Regions from separate parts of the Serratia sp. CoH_122_TC_1 genome, predicted to be linked through region 2. Evidence: predicted binding sites of a transcription regulator. Region 2 holds the regulator's gene; each other region holds the start of a gene.
What was found. The regulator LexA, encoded in region 2, represses DNA repair genes until DNA is damaged. The targets are predictions, from matches to a motif close to TNCTGTATGTACATACAGNA.
Positions count from the first base shown of each region.

Region 1: mutH (DNA mismatch repair endonuclease MutH) is a predicted target of LexA. The motif match lies at 5,632-5,651, and genes of this name have one in related genera.
Region 3: uvrB (excinuclease ABC subunit UvrB) is a predicted target of LexA. The motif match lies at 6,108-6,127, and genes of this name have one in related genera.

Region 1 is NZ_JBXWLA010000010.1:121,643-129,375, reverse strand. It holds gene AC2FC2_RS14690 (prepilin peptidase-dependent protein) at 1-63, opposite strand, end outside; gene thyA (thymidylate synthase) at 333-1,127, opposite strand; gene lgt (prolipoprotein diacylglyceryl transferase) at 1,135-2,007, opposite strand; gene ptsP (phosphoenolpyruvate--protein phosphotransferase) at 2,201-4,447, opposite strand; gene rppH (RNA pyrophosphohydrolase) at 4,460-4,987, opposite strand; gene mutH (DNA mismatch repair endonuclease MutH) at 5,684-6,370, shown strand; gene AC2FC2_RS14660 (TerC family protein) at 6,465-7,181, shown strand; gene AC2FC2_RS14655 (YgdI/YgdR family lipoprotein) at 7,356-7,574, shown strand.
Region 2 is NZ_JBXWLA010000005.1:52,004-59,736, reverse strand. It holds gene zur (zinc uptake transcriptional repressor Zur) at 116-628, shown strand; gene AC2FC2_RS07825 (CsbD family protein) at 720-929, opposite strand; gene dinF (MATE family efflux transporter DinF) at 1,197-2,537, opposite strand; gene lexA (transcriptional repressor LexA) at 2,755-3,363, opposite strand; gene AC2FC2_RS07810 (diacylglycerol kinase) at 3,485-3,853, opposite strand; gene plsB (glycerol-3-phosphate 1-O-acyltransferase PlsB) at 4,003-6,471, shown strand; gene ubiA (4-hydroxybenzoate octaprenyltransferase) at 6,532-7,425, opposite strand; gene ubiC (chorismate lyase) at 7,422-7,733, opposite strand, start outside.
Region 3 is NZ_JBXWLA010000001.1:545,332-553,064, reverse strand. It holds gene bioF (8-amino-7-oxononanoate synthase) at 1-961, shown strand, start outside; gene bioC (malonyl-ACP O-methyltransferase BioC) at 945-1,712, shown strand; gene bioD (dethiobiotin synthase) at 1,705-2,385, shown strand; gene AC2FC2_RS02520 (hypothetical protein) at 2,443-4,074, opposite strand; gene AC2FC2_RS02515 (ATP-binding cassette domain-containing protein) at 4,254-4,964, opposite strand; gene uvrB (excinuclease ABC subunit UvrB) at 6,238-7,733, shown strand, end outside.

The sequences.
Region 1 (7,733 bases), on a different contig from region 2:
CAACAGTTCAATGAGTGTCATGCCACGTTGGCCTGTAAAGTTAAACGTCGTCTCATCATTCATAGCGGCCAGTGTAAGCCAGTATGCCGCGGGATAAAGCGCCCGTTAGCCGACATGAATTACGCCACGCAACCTTTGGATGTAACGAGTGGAAAAGCCTAAAAAAATGCGAAGCAGAACGCAAAGGTAAACAAGGCAGAGGCAGAGGCAGAGGCAGAGGCAGAGGCAGAGGCAGAGGCAGAGGCAGAGGCAGAGGCAGAGGCAGAGGCAGAGTTAGAAAAAAGTAAGGGCGCAACCCGTGCGCCCTTAGCAATAATTTATGGCAAGAAAAATTAAATGGCAACCGGTGCCTTGATGGCAGGGTGCGGATCGTAACCTACGATTTCAAAATCGTCGAAACGGTAATCGAACAGCGATGCCGGTTTGCGTTTGATCAGAAGTTTTGGCAATGCACGCGGTTCGCGGGTCAACTGAAGCTGGGTTTGTTCCATATGGTTGCTGTACAGATGCGTGTCGCCACCTGTCCAGACGAAATCACCCACTTCCAGATCGCATTGCTGCGCCATCATATGCACCAGCAACGCATAGCTGGCAATGTTGAACGGCAGGCCCAGGAACACATCACAAGAACGCTGATACAGCTGGCAAGACAATTTCCCGTCTGCCACATAGAACTGGAAGAACGCGTGGCACGGTGCCAATGCCATCTGATCCAGCTCACCCACGTTCCAGGCAGAAACGATGATACGGCGCGAATCCGGATCCTGTTTCAATTGGTTCAGCACGGTGGTCAATTGATCGATCTGACGACCGTCCGCTGCCCCCCAGGCTCGCCATTGCTTGCCGTACACCGGGCCAAGATCGCCGTTTTCGTCAGCCCATTCATCCCAAATGCTGACGTTGTTTTCCCGTAAGTAAGCCACGTTGGTGTCACCGTTCAGGAACCACAGCAGTTCATGAATAATTGAACGCAGGTGACATTTTTTGGTGGTAACCAGGGGAAACCCTTCCTGCAAATTGAAACGCATCTGGTGGCCGAAAATCGACAACGTGCCAGTGCCGGTACGGTCGGCTTTAGGGGTGCCCTCGGCGAGCACTTTGTTCATCAAATCCAGATACTGTTTCATTTGTTCCTCACGACAGTTGTTGCTGCGGGCGACGACGATACGCCCAAATCATCATAATAATACCGGCCACCACCATAGGAATGGACAGGATCTGCCCCATGCTGATTACGCCGTCGAACAGGCCGAGCTGGGCATCCGGCTGACGGAAAGCTTCGACAATAATACGGAATGCACCATAACCAATCAGGAACAGGCCGGAGACGGCGCCCATTGGCCGCGGTTTGCGGATAAACAGGTTCAGAATGATAAACAGCACCACGCCTTCCAGCAGCAATTCATACAGCTGGGACGGGTGACGCGGCAACACTCCGTATTGGTTCAGGATCGGCAACAGCTGCGGGTCGGCGGCGGCAAGCGCCACGTCTTCGCTGCGCGAACTTGGGAACAGCATCGCCCATGGGGTATCGGTCGTCACACGGCCCCAGAGTTCGCCGTTGATAAAGTTGCCCAAGCGGCCGGCACCCAAACCGAATGGGATCAGCGGGGCAATAAAATCGGAAACCTGGAAGAAGGTGCGTTTGGTGCGACGAGCGAACCAGAACATCACCAGGATCACCCCCATCAAACCGCCGTGGAACGACATGCCGCCATCCCAGACTTTAAACAGATAGAGCGGGTTATCCAGGAACAGCGGCAGGTTGTAGAACAGCACATAGCCAACGCGGCCACCGACGAACACACCGAGGAAACCGGCATACAGCAGGTTCTCTACTTCATCCTTGGTCCAACCGCTGCCTGGCTTGTTGGCACGGCGCACCGCCAGCCACATGGCAAAAACGAAGCCAACCAGGTACATCAGACCGTACCAATGCAGAGAAACCGGGCCGATAGAGAAAATCACCGGATCAAATTTAGGAAACGCCAGATAGCTATTGGTCATCTATCACCACAACATGTCTATTATTCTTCCCCATCCGGGGGCGGCAGGTGCCAAACGCGGTGAAACACAGCAGGAACACTCTTTTTCCGTTGCTTTCAACGCAGTTGAGGAGGCGGATAATAGCATAAGCTTAACCCCCTCCGGTCTGGCCTGCTGGGAAAAGTTCTGTAAAAAAATCAGTCAGCCCGTGACCTTACTTACCGCCGCGGATCAAACCGCCCATGCCACGCCGCTCCATAAACGCGGCAACCTGATGGCGTACTTCGGTGGTCATTTGTGCGTTCAGTACCCGCTGCGTCAACACTTCGGCGTCGGATAGTTCGATATGTCGCAACAGATATTTGATGCGCGCCACGCTGCGGCCGTTCATGCTCAGATTGCGATACCCCATGCCCACCAGCAACAGCGCGCCCATTGCGTCGCCAGCCAATTCACCGCACAAGCTGACCTGTAGCCCGACGGCCTTGGCCTGAACGGCAATCAACTTCAACACCTGCAACATGGAAGGATGCAGGCTGTCATACAGCGACGCTACCCGGGTATTATTGCGATCTACCGCCAGCAGATATTGCGTCAGGTCGTTGGTGCCCACCGAAATAAACTCAACGCGCCCGGCCAGATGCGGGATCATGAAGATCATCGACGGCACTTCCAGCATGATGCCCAGCTTCGGTTTCGGGATTTCATACCCGAGAACCTCTTCCACTTCTCGCCCTGCGCGGTCGATCAAACGCCGAGCCTCGTCGATCTCTTCCAGGCTGGTGATCATCGGCAGCAGAATACCCAGATTGCCCGTGCCCGCATTGGCACGGAGCATGGCCCGCACCTGAATCAAGAATATTTCCGGTTGATCCAGCGTGATACGGATACCGCGCCAGCCCAAGCAGGGGTTTTCTTCGCTGATCGGCATATACGGCAGTTGCTTATCGGCGCCGATATCCAGCGTACGCAGCGTCACTGGCTTATTCGGATACAGTTGAAGCATGCCTTGATACTGCGCGACTTGTTCTTCTTCAGAAGGAAAACCGCTTTGCAGCATGAAGGGGATTTCAGTACGGTACAGGCCAACGCCGTCGACCCGCCCACCCAGCAATTGTTCGTGTTCCGGGCTAAGGCCAGCATTGAGCATGACCTGAACACGCTCGCCACTTTTGAGTTGGGCCGGCTGCTCAACGTCGTCCTCAGCCAGCTTGCTTAATTCTTGTTCTTCGCTGATCAGCCGCTGGTATTCCTGAACCAGTACCGGCTCAGGATCCACCAGCAGTTCACCGCGATAACCATCGACAATCAACAGCCGCTGACTGAGCAGCGCAGGCTGAATATCTGCCCCCATCACCGTCGGCACGCCCATCGCACGCACCAATATCGCCGCATGGGAGTTGGCAGCACCGTCACGCACAACAACACCGACCAGCCTGTCCTGCGGCATTTCGGCCAGCAGTGTGGCAGTCAGCTCATCGGCCACCAGTACAAAACGCGCTGGCCACTGAGTCGCACCTTGGGTGGTGTCGTCGAGGTGGAACAAAAGGCGTTGGCCAAGCGCACGCAGATCGCTTGCACGCTCGCGCATGTAGGTGTCTTGCAGGCTGGCGAACTGCGCGGCAAAGACTTCAATCACCTGTTTAACCGCCCATTCAGCCACAGAACCGGCATCAATCTCGGCAAACAATTCGCGTTTAAGACGGGCGTCGTTCAACAGGTGAGAATAGAGATCGAAGATCGCCGCGCTCTCTTTTTGCGAGCTGGCGGCAAAGCGCTTGCTGAAGCGACGGAATTCCGCCCCGGCTTCTTCAAGCGCCTGAGTCAGGCGTTCCCGCTCGCTCGCGGTATCGAGCGTCGAGGCCTTATAAACTTGATCGAGTGAAGGCTGGCTGCTGTCCTGCCAGCCCTCCGCCACCGCAACGCCCGGTGAGGCCGCCAGTGCGCGAATACGCGTCTGTCGGTATTGACCGAAAATGGCGTTAAGCTGTGACTGCGAGAGGATCCCGGCCATCTGCGTGGCAAGCGTCACCATGAAGGATTCTTCGCTTTCGTCAAACTGACGTAGCTCACGCTGCTGCACCACCAACACGCCCAGCAATTGGCGGCGATGAATGATCGGCACGCCGAGGAAGGATCGGAAACGATCCTCCTTCACCTGAGGAATGTATTTGAAGCTGGGGTGACTTTGCGCATCCGCCAGGTTAATAGGCTCCGCACGGCGCCCGACCAACCCGACGACACCTTCATCAAATGCCAACGCGATGACACGCCCACGCGGTTTTTTTAACCCGCGTGTCGCCATCAGGTAGTAGCAGCGGCGGTCGTTGTCCGCCAGATAGATGGAACAGACCTCCGTATCCATTGCCAGACAGGTTTCATTAACCAAAAGATCCAGCGCATCTGTCAGACTGGCCGCCGCGGCCACCTTCTCAACAATTTCTCGCAAGCGCGTGAGCATAGTCGGCTTAACTTAACCTCTCTTCCGGCGATAAGCGGGGATCTGCCGCTGTGCTGCCTGCTCCTGCATTGGCATCACGGTCACGGCGAATTCTTTCATCACCCGGCGGTATACGTCACGTTTGAACGACACCACCTGGCGCACCGGATACCAAAAACTCACCCAGCGCCAACCGTCAAACTCCGGCGTGCTGCTGCGTTGCATATTGATATCAGCGTCATTGCACATTAACTGCAACAGAAACCATTTCTGCTTTTGGCCGATACAAACCGGCTTTGTGTCCCAACGCACCAAACGTTTTGGCAATTTATAGCGCAACCAGTTGCGGGTTGAGGCCAGGATACGCACATCCTTTTTACTCAGCCCCACTTCTTCGAACAGCTCACGGTACATTGCCTGTTCTGCGGTTTCACCAGGGTTAATCCCACCTTGGGGAAACTGCCAGGAGTGTTGACCGTAACGGCGAGCCCACAGGACTTGCCCCTGACGATTACAGATTACGATACCAACATTCGGGCGGTAGCCATCATCATCGATCACCGGACTACCTCGATAAGCTTAAATTCGCATAGATACCCTGATTGTTTCACACAAGCTACAGGCGGTAAACCACTGCTTTGCGGCCCTGCAAACCGGATAACATTGGGATAACTCACAGATAATGGCAAAGTTATAAACATGCAGGGCAATTTCACCGCGGTTTTATTCACTTTTTCTGTGGATAGGTGTGTGAAGAACTCAAGGGATAAGCCGGTAAAACTCTGACAAGCTCAAAAACCCATAAAAAACGAAAACCAAATTAATACCTTTAAAATAAGAAGTTATGGATTTATCAACAGACATGTACAGAGCAAAAATGTGATCTATGTCCGTTAAGGATCCTGGCCTGGTGAAAGATCCACCAACGTCGTTTTTATCCACAGATTATTCGTGTAAGTTACGCACAAAACGGACAATTTCGCAAAAAGGTGCCCACGTCAAGGCTGTAAATCGAACCAGTGATCGGTAAAAATTTGGGTTATCCCATAAATCTGTGGATAAATAGGTGTAAGATCCTGTTTATTGTCGGTGGCTTCTGGTGCACAAGCGTCGTCAGGAATTTTCTCCCCGCCATGTGTCAGAAAAAAAGTCATGAAAAATCATGCTACTATTATTCTTTTCCCCAGCCACTTCCGGCAAAAGTTATCTGTGTACAAATGCAGTACGTTTTTCAACCAAATCTAACAGGCTTGTATTATGGCGTTTTTATCTCCTCTGCCCGCTCCTCCCAAAAACGAGCAACAGCTGTTTGAACGGGCGCAACAGCTTGCCGGTTGCAGCCTGGGTGAGCTGGCCGAACGCGCACAGTTGGCTATCCCTAAGGACCTGAAGCGCGATAAAGGCTGGGTTGGCATGCTGTTGGAACAATATCTTGGCGCCATGGCAGGCAGCAAACCGGAGCAGGATTTCCCCGAATTGGGTATCGAGTTAAAAACGATTCCGATAGACGCCGCCGGTAAACCACTGGAAACCACCTTCGTCTGCGTTGCCCCCTTAACCGGCAATAGCGGTGTAACCTGGGCCAGCAGCCACGTGCGCTATAAACTGGCGCGTGTATTGTGGATCCCGGTTGAAGGTGAACGGCAAATCCCGCTGGCGCAACGTCGCATCGGTTCTCCGTTGTTATGGAGCCCTAACGCGGTTGAAGAAGAAATGCTGCGCCGCGACTGGGAAGAATTGATGGATTTGATCGTGCTCGGCCACGTCGAACAGATCACGGCTCGACACGGTGAAGTACTGCAACTTCGGCCCAAGGCCGCCAACAGTAAAGCGCTAACGGAAGCCATCGGTGAACAGGGGCAGCCGATCCTCACCTTGCCGCGCGGCTTTTATCTGAAGAAAAGTTTTACCGGCGCGCTATTGGCAAGACATTTTCTCATCTGATCGCGTTTGTTTAGGTCACGTTTAGCTAACGGTGTCGCCGTATCAATAAACGGGTATAATTCAGCCTTGGCTTTTTATTAAGGTGTGCTGGGCAATGTTCGAGTGGATTGTGGATCCCAATGCCTGGTTAGCGTTAGGTACGCTGACCATTCTTGAGATCGTTCTGGGTATTGATAACATTATTTTCCTTTCCCTGGTGGTGTCCAAACTGCCGAAAGCGCAACAGAATAAAGCGCGCCGTCTCGGGTTGGCGGGTGCAATGTTAATGCGCCTGGGGCTGTTGGCCTCTATCGCCTGGGTGATCCGTCTGACCCACCCGCTGTTTACCGTGATGGAACACAGCATTTCCGCACGCGATCTGATCCTGCTTCTGGGCGGGTTGTTCCTGATTTGGAAAGCCAGCAAAGAGATTCATGAAACCATCGAAGGCTCAGAGGAAGAACACAACACGAAAGTGCACAGTTTCTTTGGCGCCATCGTACAAATTATGCTGCTGGATATCATTTTCAGCCTGGACTCGGTGATCACCGCAGTAGGTCTGTCTGACCACCTGTTTATCATGATGGCCGCTGTGGTCATTGCCGTTGGCGTCATGATGTTTGCCGCCCGCCCGATTGGCGAGTTTGTTAACCGCCACCCTTCGGTGAAAATGCTGGCGCTGGCATTCCTGATCCTGGTCGGCTTCACACTGATGTTGGAAAGCTTCCAGGTACATGTACCAAAAGGCTACATTTACTTTGCGATGTTCTTCTCAATGTCGGTTGAAGCGCTCAACTTGATGCGCAGCAAGAAAAAGCAGGTCTCTGAGTAATGCCTCTGCGGGAGTGTGCAAAAGCCGCTCCCGCAATATTGTCCGCCGTTCCCAACGCTGCTCGATCCCACTTTCTCTTACAGAGATAAGGACTTATCCGAAACACGGCGCATCTAGAGTTTGCTAATCTAAGAAGAGACTTCTTTTCTGCATACATAAACGAGGATCGGCAGGATGAAAAAGTGGGTAATGGCAGTTTCGGCACTGGTTATCGCCGCCGGGTTGGCGGGATGTTCCAGCGATTACGTTATGGCGACTAAAGACGGCAATATGATCCTGACCCAGGGCAAACCGGAAATCGACAAAGATACCGGCCTGATCAGCTATAAAGATGAAAAAGGTAACAGTCGCCAAATCAACGGTGATCAGGTTTCACAGGTTATCGAGCGTTAAACACCCTGACTATACCCTATAGCTTTCACGTTGCAGCCAGGCCCCCAGCTCGTTTGTACCCAAATATTGTAGGGACGAGTTTATTCGTCCCTACAGTCGCTGAAGTCAGTGACAAATCTGCCGGGAACCTATTTGATCGCCGCAGCTTGAAAGACCGCC
Region 2 (7,733 bases):
CAACACGCGGTCAACCGGGCAATTAACGCGCCATATCAGAGGAAAAGGGGCCGACTCTCGGCGATTTGGCTGAACCATGTTAAAATCGGCTTTTTTACGTACCGGGAAATTTGCCATGAACTCAAACACCCAGGAAAAGCTGCTGGCGCAGGCTGAACAACTCTGTCAGCAACGCAATGTGCGACTGACACCGCAGCGGCTGGAAGTGTTACGCCTGATGGCACAACAGCCCGGTGCCATCAGCGCTTATGACCTGCTCGATTTACTGCGCGTTGCCGAACCCCAGGCCAAACCGCCAACGGTTTACCGCGCGCTGGACTTCCTGTTGGAACAAGGCTTCATTCACCGGGTCGAGTCAGCCAACAGCTACGTGCTGTGTCATCACTTCGAACAACCTATGCACACTTCCGCGCTGTTTATCTGTGATCGTTGCGGTCAGGTGACAGAGCGCACAACTGAAGGGGTTGAAGATACGCTGCAAAAACTGGCCAAAGAGTCGGGGTTTGTACTGCGTCACAGCGTAGTGGAAGCACACGGCCTGTGCGCCGCTTGCGTTGAGGTAGAAGCTTGCGACAGCAAACATGATTGCGGCGAACACGACCATAGCATTGCCATCAAGAAGAAATAGACAGGGTTAGCAGGCACCTCCTTGTGTCTGCAGGCCTGGCACCAAGGGGAAGGCGCCAGACTTTCGGCCGCATCCGCTGCGGCCCATCGCGCTACCAGCGATATTTGTTATGATCTTCCCAAGACTTCACTTCTTTCTCGGCCGCCTCTTTCTGGTAGCCGTAGCGCTCCTGGATTTTACCGACAAGCTGCTCGCGTTTCCCTTCGATGACCGTCAGGTCGTCATCGGTCAGCTTGCCCCATTTTTCTTTCACTTTCCCTTTAAACTGCTTCCAGTTACCGTCGGCTTGATCTTTGTTCATAGTATCTCCGTTAACCTGTGGTGAGTCAGTTTTAACTACTGCTGGCTGAGGATACGCCCCGTTTATATTGCCAGCCACACGATTAATTATAGATGCAGATAGCGACAAACAAATAAAAACCAGAATTAAAATCCATTTTTAAATTTAAAATAAGAAAAAAACGCCAACAAACAACTTACTACACGACTTGGCTAACCGACGAGAATATGTAACAAAATACAAACAAACACATAATTAAAATTTATGTATTTGCAAGAAAGGCTATCGTCATTGTGCTGCTGAAAACCAGCTGCCACGCAGCCTGTGACGGTGCCAAATCCACCCAAGCGCGATGCCGCGCAGCGCAAGAAAGACCGCCAGCGCCAACCACAATCCATGATTGCCCAAGACAGGCACGGTCAGCAGCGTCAAACCGTAACCCGCAGCCGCCACGGCCATGCTGTTACGCATTTCTGCACCGCGAGTCGCACCAATGAACATGCCATCCAGCAAATAGCACCACACCCCAACCAGCGGTAGCACCACCTGCCAAGGTAAATAGTCATTCGCCATCGCACGCAGTTCTGGCAACGAGGTCAACGCCGCAATGATTTGCTGCCCGGCAAAGGCATAAACCACACCAAAGGCTAGCGCCACTAAACAGGCCTGCCGGCAAGCCGCGCGCCACACCTTACGCAATTGACTGTCATCTCTGGCACCATAAGCATGACCAGAATGCGCTTCTACCGCATAGGCAAAACCATCCAGTGCATAGGCGGTAAAGGTCAGCAAATTCATCAGTACCGCGTTTACTGCCACTACGTCACCGCCAAGCCTGGCGCCGAAGATAGTCAAGGATGCAAAGCACAATTGCAGCAACAATGAACGCAACATGATATCGCGGTTCAACGCAAGCAAACGCCGCAGATTACCGCGCCAGGCATGGCGCAACATCGGAACAGAAATACCGCGTATGCGCATCACTCGCCAGGACAGCCATAAACCCAGCAGCAGCGTAGCGTACTCAGAGACGGCGGTCGCCGTCGCGGCACCTTGCACATTCCAGCCCAGCCCCATGACCAACCAGATATCCAGAACGATATTCAACACATTACCGACTATCAGCAGGATGACCGGCGCCCGCACGTATTGCACGCCAAGCAACCAACCCAAGATCACCATATTTGCCAGCGCTGCCGGTGCGCTCAGCCAACGGATCTCAAGGAACAATCGTGCTTGCTTCAGCACCGCATCGTCACCGCCAACAATCTGCAGCGCCAGATCGATCAACGGATGGCGCAGCAACACGATAACGACGCCGGCCAATACTGCCAGCAACAGCGGCTGCATAAAGGCACGTGCCAATCCCTGTGGGTTTTGTGCGCCCAGCGCCTGTGCCGTCAAACCGGTGGTACTCATGCGCAAAAACAGCAACAACATAAACAGGAAGCTGGTTGCCATCGCCCCGACCGCCACGCCCCCCAAATAAACAGGGCTGTCGAGGTGACCTATCACTGCGGTATCGACCAACCCAAGCAGTGGCACGGTGATATTGGAAAAGATCATCGGTAGCGCGAGGCGCCACAAGGCTTTATCGGTATCGCTGGTGAAGGCGGAAAGCAGGCGCATAGTGGAATGTTCCCGTGTATACCCGTCATCTTTCAAGTTGCAGCGTTGTTATCTGCACTCGCTCATCCCCAGTTACTTACCTGAGTAAGCGCCTGGGGATGAGCGAGTTGGCCGCCTAGCTGCAACTTGAAAGCTATAGGGTATATAGTGAATCAGATATGACATCGCCCCAGAACTGGGGCGACTTAAATCAGAGGACGATGTGTAGGCGTGAGGATTAAACCCAGTCGCCATTGCGGATCACACCGACCGCCAGGCCTTCAATGGTGAAATTCTGCTGGCGCAGATCAACCACAATCGGTTGGAACTCGCTGTTTTCCGGCAATAACTCAACAACATTTCCGTGTTTTTTCAGACGCTTAACTGTAACTTCGTCTTCAATACGCGCCACAACGACCTGGCCGTTACGCACGTCCTGAGTTTTATGTACCGCCAGCAGATCGCCGTCGAGAATACCGATATCACGCATCGACATACCGTTGACCCGCAGCAAGAAATCCGCACTTGGCTTGAACAAGGAAGGATCCACTTTGTAGTGCCCTTCGATATGCTGCTGCGCCAACAGTGGCTCACCGGCGGCAACACGGCCGATCAACGGTAAACCTTCTTCATCTTCCATCAGCAAACGAATGCCGCGCGATGCACCAGAGACGATCTCGATGACGCCTTTACGCGCCAATGCTTTCAGGTGTTCTTCTGCAGCATTTGGCGAGCGGAACCCCAGACGCATGGCGATTTCGGCGCGCGTTGGCGGCATGCCAGTGGACGAAATATGATCGCGAATCAGATCATAGACCTCTTGCTGTCTGGTAGTTAGTGCTTTCATTCCGCCCCCTGTTTGTTTATACAGTCTTGCTGTGAGTATATACAGGTAAGTGCGGCTTGGGAACCGAAGAATGAATAAAAATCAGGGATTAGCGACCCACGTCGCAACAGGGCCACCCCATTCAGGCAAAGTGTTGCCAGAGCACCGAGCCCCAGACAAACAACGCCAAAATAATCGCCAGTGAAACTGCTGCCGACCCCATATCCTTGGACCGGCCCGAAAGCTCATGATGTTCAGTGCCAACCCGATCGACAATCGCTTCTATCGCGCTGTTGAGCATCTCGACGATCATCACCAGCAGCACCGATCCGATCAATAAAATGCGCGCTATCGCACCCACGTCCAGCCAAATCGCCAGTATGATAGCCAGTACGGTGGCGACCAGTTCTTGGCGGAACGCCGCTTCATGCTGCCAGGCAGCGGAAAAGCCTTTATAAGAGTAGCCGGCGGCTTTAATAATACGGGTCAGGCCGGTTGCTTGGTTTGCCATGTTTTTTAGTGCCTTTCACAGAGGTAAGTCATAATTAAAGAGTCTAGGCCAGGAAATGCTTCCGGCTCTCGGTTTTCCAACACCACAGATCTGCTACCCGGTTTCTGGTATGCTTGCGACGCATTGCTAACAAGAGGCTTCACGTTGTTATGTCAGGTTGGCGTAAAATTTATTATAAGCTATTGAATTTACCACTTAAATTGTTGGTAAGAAGTAAGGTTATCCCTTCAGATCCGGTCACGGAGTTAGGGTTGGATCCCTCACGGCCGATTTTGTATGTTTTACCTTATAATTCCAAGGCGGATTTACTGACGCTGCGCACCCAGTGCCTGGCGCAGGATCTGCCCGATCCTCTCAATCCGCTGGAGATAGACGGCACCGTGCTGCCTAGCCACGTGTTTATTCACGACGGCCCGCGCGTGTTCCGCTACTACACACCGAAAGAAGAATCAGTAAAACTGTTTCACGACTATCTGGATCTGCACCGCAGTAATCCGGATCTCGATATTCAGATGCTGCCTGTTTCGGTGATGTTTGGTCGCTCCCCAGGCCGCGAAGGCCACGGCACGCCACATCTACGTCTGCTCAACGGCGTACAGAAGTTCTTCGCCGTGTTGTGGCTCGGCCGCGACAGCTTTGTGCGTTTCTCCAACACCGTCTCACTGCGTCGCATGGCGACTGAACACGGCACGGACAAAACCATCGCACAAAAACTGGCGCGCGTGGCACGAATGCACTTCTCGCGTCAGCGTCTGGCTGCCGTTGGCCCAAGTCTGCCGGCCCGTCAGGACCTGTTCAACAAACTGCTGGCGTCCAAAGCGATCGAAAAAGCGGTCGAAGACGAAGCACGCAGCAAGAAAATTTCCCATGAGAAAGCCCAGCAGAACGCCATTGCACTGATGGAAGAGATCGCCGCCGACTTCTCATATGAAACGGTGCGCCTTTCTGACCGCGTGTTGAGCTGGACCTGGAACCGGCTGTATCAAGGCATCAACGTCACCAACGCTGAACGCGTGCGCCAGTTAGCGCAAGATGGTCATGAGATCGTCTATGTGCCCTGCCACCGCAGCCATATGGACTACCTGTTGCTTTCTTATGTGCTGTACCATCAAGGCTTGGTGCCGCCGCACATTGCCGCCGGTATTAACCTTAACTTCTGGCCGGCTGGCCCCATCTTCCGCCGCCTGGGCGCCTTCTTTATCCGCCGGACGTTCAAAGGCAACAAGCTGTATTCGACGGTGTTCCGCGAATACCTCGGCGAACTCTTTAGCCGCGGTTACTCCGTGGAGTATTTTGTCGAAGGTGGCCGTTCTCGTACCGGACGCCTGCTGGAACCGAAGACCGGCACCCTGTCGATGACCATTCAGGCGATGCTGCGTGGCGGTTCTCGCCCGATCACACTGGTACCGATCTACATCGGCTACGAGCACGTGATGGAGGTGGGCACCTACGCTAAAGAGTTGCGTGGCGCGACCAAAGAAAAGGAGAGCCTGCTGCAGATGCTGCGTGGTCTGCGCAAGCTGCGTAATCTCGGCCAGGGTTATGTCAACTTCGGTGATCCACTGCCGTTGACCACTTACCTGAACCAGAATGTGCCCCAGTGGCGCGACGCGATTGATCCGATCGAATCCCAGCGCCCAAGCTGGTTAACGCCGACGGTCAACGATCTGGCTGCCAAGATCATGGTGCGTATCAACAATGCCGCCGCGGCTAACGCCATGAACCTGTGTTCTACGGCGCTACTGGCTTCACGCCAGCGCTCGCTGACCCGCGAACAGCTGTTAGAACAGCTGGAATGCTATCTGCAACTGATGCGCAATGTGCCTTATGCCAGCGATGTCACCGTACCGACCCAGACGCCGGATGAGCTGCTGGATCACGCGCTGAACATGAATAAGTTTGAGGTCGAGAAGGATAATATCGGCGATATCATCATTCTGCCGCGCGAGCAGGCAGTGCTGATGACCTATTACCGCAATAATATCCATCATCTGCTGGTATTGCCTTCACTGATCGCCACCATCGTGATGCATCACCGCCGGGTTTCTCGCACCGAACTGCTGCGCCAGATCGGGTTGATTTACCCCATGCTGAAGGCGGAGTTGTTCTTGCACAACGACAAAGAACAACTGGCGGAAGTGCTGCGCCCGCTCATCGACGAAATGATCCGTCAGCAACTGATCTGCGATAAGGGTGACGCTCTGGTACTGAATCCAGCACGCATCCGGCCATTGCAATTGCTGGCAGCCGGTATCCGTGAAACGCTGCAACGCTATGCCATCACCATGTCTATCCTCAGTGCGAATCCAAGCATTAATCGCGGAGCACTGGAGAAAGAGAGTCGGATTATGGCCCAGCGTTTGTCAGTGCTGCACGGCATCAACGCACCGGAGTTCTTCGACAAAGCGGTATTCTCAACCCTGGTCGCAACGCTGCGCGAAGAAGGCTATATCAACGATATTGGCGATGCCGTACGTGAGCACACCATGGAGGTGTATAGCATGCTGAGCGATTTGATCACCCCAGAAATCAAATTGACCATTGAGAGTGTCAGCATGCCAGCGGAAACCAACGCACCGTCGGTTGCGCTCGAAGAAGCAGAAGAAAAAGACGAGTAATCCGTTGATACGGAAACGAAAAAGGCACCCAAGGGTGCCTTTTTTATTACCAGTAGCCCGTTAAGCCTGCCAATAACTCAGCGCGATACCGATAAACAGTACCAGCCCGACGTAGTTATTATCCAGGAACGCCTTGAAGCAGGCCTCGCGTTCGCGACCGGCAATCTGCTTTTGCTGATGGATAAATAGGGCACCCGCCAGCAACAGCGACCAATAAAACGCACCGCTCAACTGCGCCAGGTACCCCACCCACACCAGCAGTAGCAAGGTGGCAAACTGCAGCAATCCGATGATCAGCTTGTCGTAACGACCAAACAAAATGGCGGTGGATTTCACGCCAATCTTCAGGTCATCGTCACGATCGACCATGGCATACATTGTATCGTAAGCCACCGTCCAGCAAATATTGGCCAACAGCAATAGCCAACAGCTCAGCGGCAATGATTCGCTCACCGCAGCATAGGCCATTGGGATGCCCCAGCCAAAGGCGACACCCAACACAAACTGCGGCAGATGCGTGACCCGTTTCATAAACGGATAGGCCCATGCCAGCGCGAGCGCCGCCAGCGAAAGCCAGATGCTCATCGCATTCAACGTCAGCACCAGCCCAAAGGAGATCAGCACCAGCACCACAAACAGCACTTTGGCCTCTTTCTCGCTTACCCTGCCACTCGGCATCGGTCGCCCGGCGGTACGCTTCACGTGGCCATCGACTGCCCGATCGGCGTAGTCGTTCACCACGCAACCGGCGGCACGCATCAGGAATACCCCAACCACAAACACCAACAGGATAGACAGCGATGGCACACCCTGCCCCGCCAGCCATAGTGCCCACAGCGTCGGCCACAGCAACAACAAAGTGCCAATCGGTTTATCGATGCGCATCAGATGGCTATAAGCCCGCCACTTGCTTTGAATCACGCTTCCCTCCAAGGTATTGTCTCTCCTCATCATTCTGGGTCCGTACTCTCTGCCGTATACAGTGGCGAAGCAGGCAAAAACAATTCGGTCAGCAACAGCGGTTTGCCCGCCAGCCGCAGGCGGGAACGACGCGCCCACAGGTTCTCTTGCCGGCCAATGTGAATATAATCGCGAGTCAGCTCATTGCTGCTGAACAGATAACGCCCCAGTGGCAGCGTGCCCAAATCCACCAGCGCCAAATCCGGGCCAGTAAGCGTTTCCTGCGGGATCACCGTTCGCCCCAACAACCAAGGTTGGTTGTCGCCCAGTAACACGATTTCACGTAGCCAGTAGCGCGGGCT
Region 3 (7,733 bases), on a different contig from region 2:
GGGCGCGCAGCAGTATGGTGTCGGCTCTGGCGGCTCTGGCCACGTAACGGGGTTCTCTGCGGCGCATCAGGTGCTGGAACAACAATTGGCGGAATGGCTCGGCTATCCCCGTGCGCTGCTGTTTATTTCTGGCTATGCCGCAAATCAGGCACTGCTTGCGGCGTTGATGCAAGCGGAGGACCGCATTTTAGCGGACCGCCTTAGCCATGCCTCGCTGTTGGAAGCCGCGGCGCATTCTCCCGCCCAGTTGCGGCGTTTCCGCCACAATCAGCCGCAAGCATTAGCCGATTTGCTGACGAAATCCTGCGGTGGCCAAACGTTGGCGGTCACTGAAGGCGTTTTCAGCATGGACGGTGACAGTGCGCCATTGGTAGAGCTGCAACGTTTGACCCGCCAAGCGGGCGCCTGGCTGATGGTCGACGATGCGCACGGTATTGGCGTTCAGGGTGAACAAGGGCGTGGCAGTTGCTGGCAGCAAGGGGTGCGACCGGAATTGCTGGTGGTCACCTTTGGCAAAGCTTTTGGCCTCAGTGGGGCAGCCGTGCTGTGCGATGAAGCCACGGCCGAATACCTGCTGCAGTTTGCCCGCCATTTGATTTACAGCACGGCAATGCCACCGGCACAGGCCTGCGCACTGCAAGCGGCTTTGCACTGCATCCAGCAGGGCGACGAACTACGCGCCAGATTGCAGGACAACATTCAACGTTTCCGCCAGGGGGCAGCTCAGTTATCGCTTACCCTGACGGCGTCGGTTACTGCCATTCAGCCGCTGCTGGTTGGGGATAACCAGCGTGCACTCGATCTGGCACAGCACTTGCGTGCGCAAGGCCTGTGGGTGAGTGCTATCCGTCCGCCAACGGTGCCGCCAGGTAGCGCGCGTCTGCGCATTACCCTGACGGCGGCACATCAAGCGCAGGATATTGACCGGTTGTTGGAGGTATTGCATGACGTCAGCGTTTGAGCCGGTTAATAAGCACGCCGTAGCCTCGGCTTTCAGCCGTGCGGCGGGCAGTTATGACGCTGCAGCGGTGTTGCAACGTGATGTTGGTGAGCGCTTGCTGGGGATGGGGCAGGAGCACCGCGGTGAGCAATTGCTCGATGCGGGCTGTGGCACCGGTCACTTCAGCCGTCGTTGGCGTGCATTGGGCAAACAGGTCACTGCGCTCGATCTGGCTCCGGGCATGTTGGCGTTTGCTCGCCAGCAACAGGCGGCGGATCATTACCTGCTGGGGGATATCGAAAACGTACCGCTTCCCGCGGAGGCAGTGGATATGTGCTTTAGCAGCCTGGTCGTCCAATGGTGCAACGATCTGCCGCGTGCGTTAGCGGAGTTATACCGCGTCACGCGCCCAGGCGGCATGATTCTTTTTTCAACCCTGGCGGCTGGCTCGTTACGTGAGTTAGGCGACGCCTGGCAGCAGGTGGACGGCGAACGCCATGTGAATGATTTCCTGCCGTTGGCGCAGATCGCGTCGGCCTGTGCAGACTATCGTCACCGTCTGGACGTGGAATGGCAAACCCTGAACTATCCGGATGTCATGGCGCTGATGCGATCGCTCAAAGGGATCGGGGCGACCCATTTGCATCAAGGCCGCGAGGCCGGGCTGCTGTCTCGCCGGCGGCTTGCGGCCTTACAGGCGGCCTATCCCTGTCAACATGGGCTATTTCCGCTGAGTTATCATCTGGTTTATGGAGTAATTTATCGTGATTAAGCGTTGGTTTGTCACCGGGACCGATACCGAAGTCGGCAAAACGGTGGCGAGCAGTGCCTTGCTGCAGGCCGCCAATCTGGCGGGTTACCGCACTGCGGGTTACAAGCCGGTGGCTTCCGGCAGTGAAATGACTGACGAGGGATTGCGCAACAGTGATGCGTTGGCATTGCAGGCTAACAGTGCGGTGGCGCTGAGCTACCACGAAGTGAACCCTTACGTTTTTGCCGAACCGACGTCACCGCATATTGTCAGCGCTGATGAAGGCCGACCGATCGAACTGGCGCAGCTTTCTGCTGGATTACGTCATTTGGAACAGAAAGCAGACTGGCTGCTAACGGAAGGGGCAGGGGGCTGGTTTACACCACTTTGCGAGCAATATACCTTTGCGGACTGGGTACAGCAGGAACAGCTGCCGGTGATTTTGGTGGTGGGTATTAAACTGGGCTGCATTAACCATGCAATGCTGACCGCGCAGGCGATTCAGCAGGCGGGGCTGTCGCTGGTCGGCTGGATTGCCAATGACGTCAGTGCGCCGGGCCGCCGGCATCAAGAATATCTGACTACGCTGCGCCGCAGGTTGCCTGCACCGTTATTGGGCGAGATCCCGCATCTGCCTGAACCTGAACGACAAGCGTTGGGGCATTACCTGGATTTGAGCGTTTTATCCCTTTGAGTGTTAAATCCTCCGTCCATGGACTCGCCATGGACGGAGATAACCTGATTTACTGTTTTACATGGCGGTGATGCAAGCATTATCGAGGTAAAGCACCCCGTTTTTCGCTAACGCATACAAATTGAAAGACAAGATGACATGGGTTGCCCAAACCGGCACTTTTCGTCTGTTGCTGTTAAAACGATACTCTTTGAACTCGGCATAGTCAGTGACCCTGAGCGTGCCGTCCCAGGCGGCGGTATCCGATTTGGCGATGATTGATACGCCGTTGCCTTCCGTTTCCTGAATGCAGGCGTACTGGAGTGAGCTATAGATATTGCTGGTGCCGCCATTCAGTATTTTCATCGTAAAACAGGCACCGAGTTGTTCATATTGCGAAACGGGAACAACCAACTGCACGCCCGCCCTGGAATTGGTATTGCCCAGTTTGGTCACTTTTAGTGCATTGCTGCCGTTAATGCCTGCCCCTGATTCGATGGCGAGAGTAATGGCATCTGAAGTGAAAGGATCGTTGATATTACCGCCGGAGACTTCCCAGCCAAAGGGTTTGGTGGTAAATGAAAAATTGCCGTCCTTTATTTTGTTATTGTTCTCGGTGGTCAAGGTTTGAATACCGGCACCCGCGCCGCCGCCGTCGAGACGGCTATTGCTAATCACGAAGTCGCCGGTGCCGCCGAAATAACGACCGGTCAGGGTTCTTACCCCATAGAATTTAACGTTTTCGACAATGATTCCGCTGCTACCCGTTTCGGCGTAAAAACAATAGTCTTGAGGCAAAGAGCCTTTCAGCGTGATGATCTCTCCACCTTGAATGAGTAATGAAGCATTCTGGTTAGCACTACAGCGGAATGGGATATCTGTGATTAGGCTGTTTTCATTGTTGAACTCGATATGACAGCCGTGCAATTCGACGCTGCCGGCTTTCACATTCACAATGGCACTGGCGTAATCTATTGATGTGCCAAAGAAACGAAATGCACCGTTAGGATTCTGGTTGCCGATAGCAAGCCCTTGCGAATTACCAAGGGTACCGCCAAAGAAATTGATACCTTCCCCAAAGTTTTTAGCCCCAGAGTCAGCGTGTGGCATATGCACGCATTCAAAGCAGCGGACGATCTCACAGGCATAGTGATGTCCAATATAGGCGTTGGTACCAAAATACATGCCGTAATAAAAACCGGAAATATAAACGCTGCTTACGGCGAAGTTTCCCAGCAAACTTTCCGGTGATTGAAAAATGATCCCATCAATAAAATTATACACTGGAGGCTGACCCTCCACTTCGGGTTGTTTTGCTCCTATTCCTTTGACAGTAAAGTTTTTCAGGATAGGTGCTGGACGAATGGGGATCCCATTATCCAATGCGAGAGACGTTGCGTAGCAACGCATAAAATAGTTGTGATCGCTTTCAGTACCACCTGGAATATTAGTGGTAATTTTTACGCCATTACCGTCGATATAAACGAAGCCTACGTCGATATCGGTCTTGGGCGCGACCCATTCCTCAAAGGGCGCAGTGAATTTGACGATTGCTGGTCTTTTTAATGTGTCTTTAATGAAGGTTTGCGCTTTGATCAGTTCGTCACGTGACTTGACGTAAATGCCTTCCACATCGAGGCGTTCTTTTAACGTCCAGTGCTTATTGTCCAGATCGCTATATTGAATAAATTGTGCGTCATTATCAGCCATGGTCTAACCCTCAATTCAAGTTTAAATGGTGTGAAAACCCGTTGAATATGAAGGGAAGGCTTGGCAGTCGCCAGACGGCATGGTTCTGTCAGTGTTGGTACAACAGCGGGTGTCCTTAGCAAAGCACCCGTTCTCGATCTTCAATAAGAAGTGGGGCGAAATATTTCACGCCCCGCCTGTCACACTGCCAAATAGGCATTGATCAATTCCTCATCCAACTGTTCCAGTGTGCCATCTGCCACACTGCGTCCCTGATCCATGAGGCAAAAACGATCCGCTACGCGACGAACAAACGGCAGTTTGTGCTCGACTAACAGGATAGTCATACCCAGTTCGCGGTTAAGTTTACGAATCACGTTAGCGATGTCGCCAGCGATCGTCGGCTGAACGCCGTGAGTGGGTTCATCGAGTATCAGTAACTCGGGTTCCAATACCAGGGCACGGCCAATCGCCAGCTGTTGTTGTTCACCGTCGCCTAAGTCGCCGGCGCGGCGACTGCGCATTTCCCGCAGGTTGGGGAACAGGGCGTAAATCAATGGCGGAATACGGCGGGTCTTATCGCGGCCGGCCATGAGTGCTACCTGCAGATTTTCTTCTACGCTGAGCTGAGAAAAGATCTGCCGGCCCTGGGGTACATAGCTGATTCCCAGAGCGGCTCGGGTTTCAACCGGTTGCTGTAATAGATTCTGCGGAGGTTCGCCGGCCAATTGCCAGGTCATGCTGCCACTGACGACAGGCAAGTGACCCATAATACAGTTGACCAGTGTGGTTTTTCCCACGCCGTTACGGCCAATCAGCACCGTACATTGGCCGCGTTGCAGCTCAAGATTGATGTCCCAAAGGGTGTGATTTTGGCCGTAGAACTGATTTACTGCCCTTAAACTCAACATTTGGCATTTCTCCTCAAAGACCTGTATTCCACTCGTGGATGTACGCCCCCTTGGGGCGCTGGCGGAACGTCCCCTCAACGGGCCGCGCTGTTCGCACCGGGTAGTGCGACAGGACGACCGGCGCAGGAACGTTAATCGAACTCTCTACTTCCTTGTTTTTTCCAATCCTTGTTGCCGTTTCCGCGTTTGCGGTTTCTTTCCCGAGTGTCTTAATGTCCAGAATAAAATGCTGTTAAGCTACCTTTAATGAGGTAGTTAGGTTCAGGCTTAAATCAGCAATAGGGAGCCAAAAATGGCGACTAATAGCTGTTTATCAGCGTTCTTTTGTTTTTTACACGCAAATGATGGCTATTTCGTGCTGCCTTTTGAGTGAACGGATAGCCGATCATTTCCCCGTTCATTAGTGGATATTTATCCCGGTAGTTATTGGGTATGCAAAGGTAATGCAAGCTATGGGCCAACTTTTGAAATCAGTTAAAAATGAGGGATTGTTATTGCCTTGTTAACGGCTGGCCGGGCTAAGGCAAGGGTGTTGAACAAGTGAGAAAAGCGGGGGAAAGTTAACGCGGACGATTTTTGCACTCTTCCAGTGCTCTGCAGAATGGTTATGGTGCAAGCTGTTTCGGCGGTTGTGGAAAGATGCAACAGGTGACGGCAACAATGAGATAAATCTGTTTTTGGCAATGGGGCTTTTTAGCATTAATCGGCATAAACAAAGCGATATTTCTGTGAAAAAATAACTAAAAAAGCCGTTCAGGCAATGAGAAATGGCAAAAAGCGTTCTTTCTGCAACTCCCGTCGCTGGCGGGGCGGTGAGAGTTATCCACTATTCCTGTGGATAACCTTGTGCATTAGATTTAGAAAAGCGGTTTGAAGCGAGAGCTGACGCGGGTTCTGTTCGCTTTGTCCGCAATCTCGTCTTTTTTATAAATTAGTTATTTATCAATAAATTAACTAAAATCAAGCGGCCAATGTATTGATGAAGTCTCTATGTATGATTTTTCACCGCAGTGCTATCAATAAGTTAATTCGTGGCGGATTTTGGGGATAAATCTGTTATTGACAATAAAAATGTCACGCCGCTGTAACCCTGCCGGTGCATTCCGCCTGGTTTGACGCACGCTAAACAGACGAATCGCTTGAAGCTGGTTTTATATCCAGTATCATAGGCACTGGCGAAAATCGCCGGGGCTTTCCATAATTAGAGGCCATTCATCGAGCATCAGCTCTATGGCCGCCTGAGCGCGCACATCTCCACAGGGTAGCCGAGTCAATGAGTAAAATTTTCAAACTGCATTCTGATTTCAAACCGGCCGGCGATCAGCCGCAAGCCATCAGTAAGCTGGAAGAGGGCCTGGAAGACGGCCTGGCTCACCAGACGCTGTTGGGCGTTACCGGTTCGGGTAAGACCTTCACTATCGCCAATGTGATCGCCGATCTGAACCGGCCAACCATGGTGCTGGCACCCAACAAAACGCTGGCGGCACAGCTTTACGGCGAGATGAAAGAGTTCTTTCCCGAGAATGCGGTCGAGTATTTTGTTTCTTACTACGACTACTACCAACCCGAAGCCTACGTCCCGAGTTCCGACACGTTTATTGAGAAAGACGCCGCGGTGAATGAACACATCGAACAAATGCGCCTTTCTGCGACTAAAGCGTTGCTGGAGCGTCGTGATGTTATCGTGGTGGCGTCGGTGTCCGCGATCTACGGCTTGGGCGATCCGGATCTGTACCTGAAGATGATGCTGCATTTGACCAAAGGCATGATTATCGATCAGCGTTCGATTCTGCGCCGCTTGGCAGAGCTGCAATATACCCGTAACGATCAGGCCTTCCAGCGTGCAACTTTCCGCGTACGTGGCGAGGTGATCGATATTTTCCCGGCTGAATCAGACGAGTTGGCGCTGCGCATTGAGCTGTTTGACGAAGAAGTTGAACGGCTTTCGCTGTTTGATCCCTTGACCGGGCAGATCGAGCAGATAGTGCAGCGCTTTACCATTTATCCAAAGTCGCACTACGTGACGCCGCGTGAGCGGATCCTGCAGGCGATGGAAGAGATCAAAGTGGATCTGGCCGAGCGGCGAAAGGTGTTGCTGGCCAACAATAAACTGCTGGAAGAACAACGTTTGACGCAACGCACCCAGTTTGATCTGGAGATGATGAACGAACTGGGCTATTGCTCCGGCATTGAAAACTACTCGCGCTATCTGTCAGGGCGTGGAGAAGGTGAGCCGCCCCCAACGCTGTTTGATTATTTACCGGCGGATGGCCTGCTGGTGGTCGACGAATCCCACGTCACCATTCCGCAAATCGGGGCCATGTTCAAGGGCGACCGTTCGCGTAAGGAAACCTTGGTCGAATACGGTTTCCGTCTGCCTTCGGCACTGGACAACCGCCCGCTGCGTTTTGAAGAATTTGAAGCACTGGCTCCGCAGACGATTTATGTGTCAGCTACGCCAGGCAAGTATGAGCTGGAGAAATCCGGTGATGACATCATCGATCAGGTTGTGCGGCCGACTGGGCTACTGGATCCTCAGATAGAAGTGCGGCCTGTGACGACGCAGGTGGATGACCTGCTTTCCGAGATCCGTAAGCGGGTGGCGATCAACGAACGCGTGTTGGTCACCACCTTGACCAAACGCATGGCGGAAGACCTGACGGAATACCTGGAAGAACACGGTGAGCGCGTACGTTACCTGCATTCGGACATTGATACCGTAGAACGTGTCGAAATCATTCGTGACCTGCGCCTGGGCGAGTTTGATGT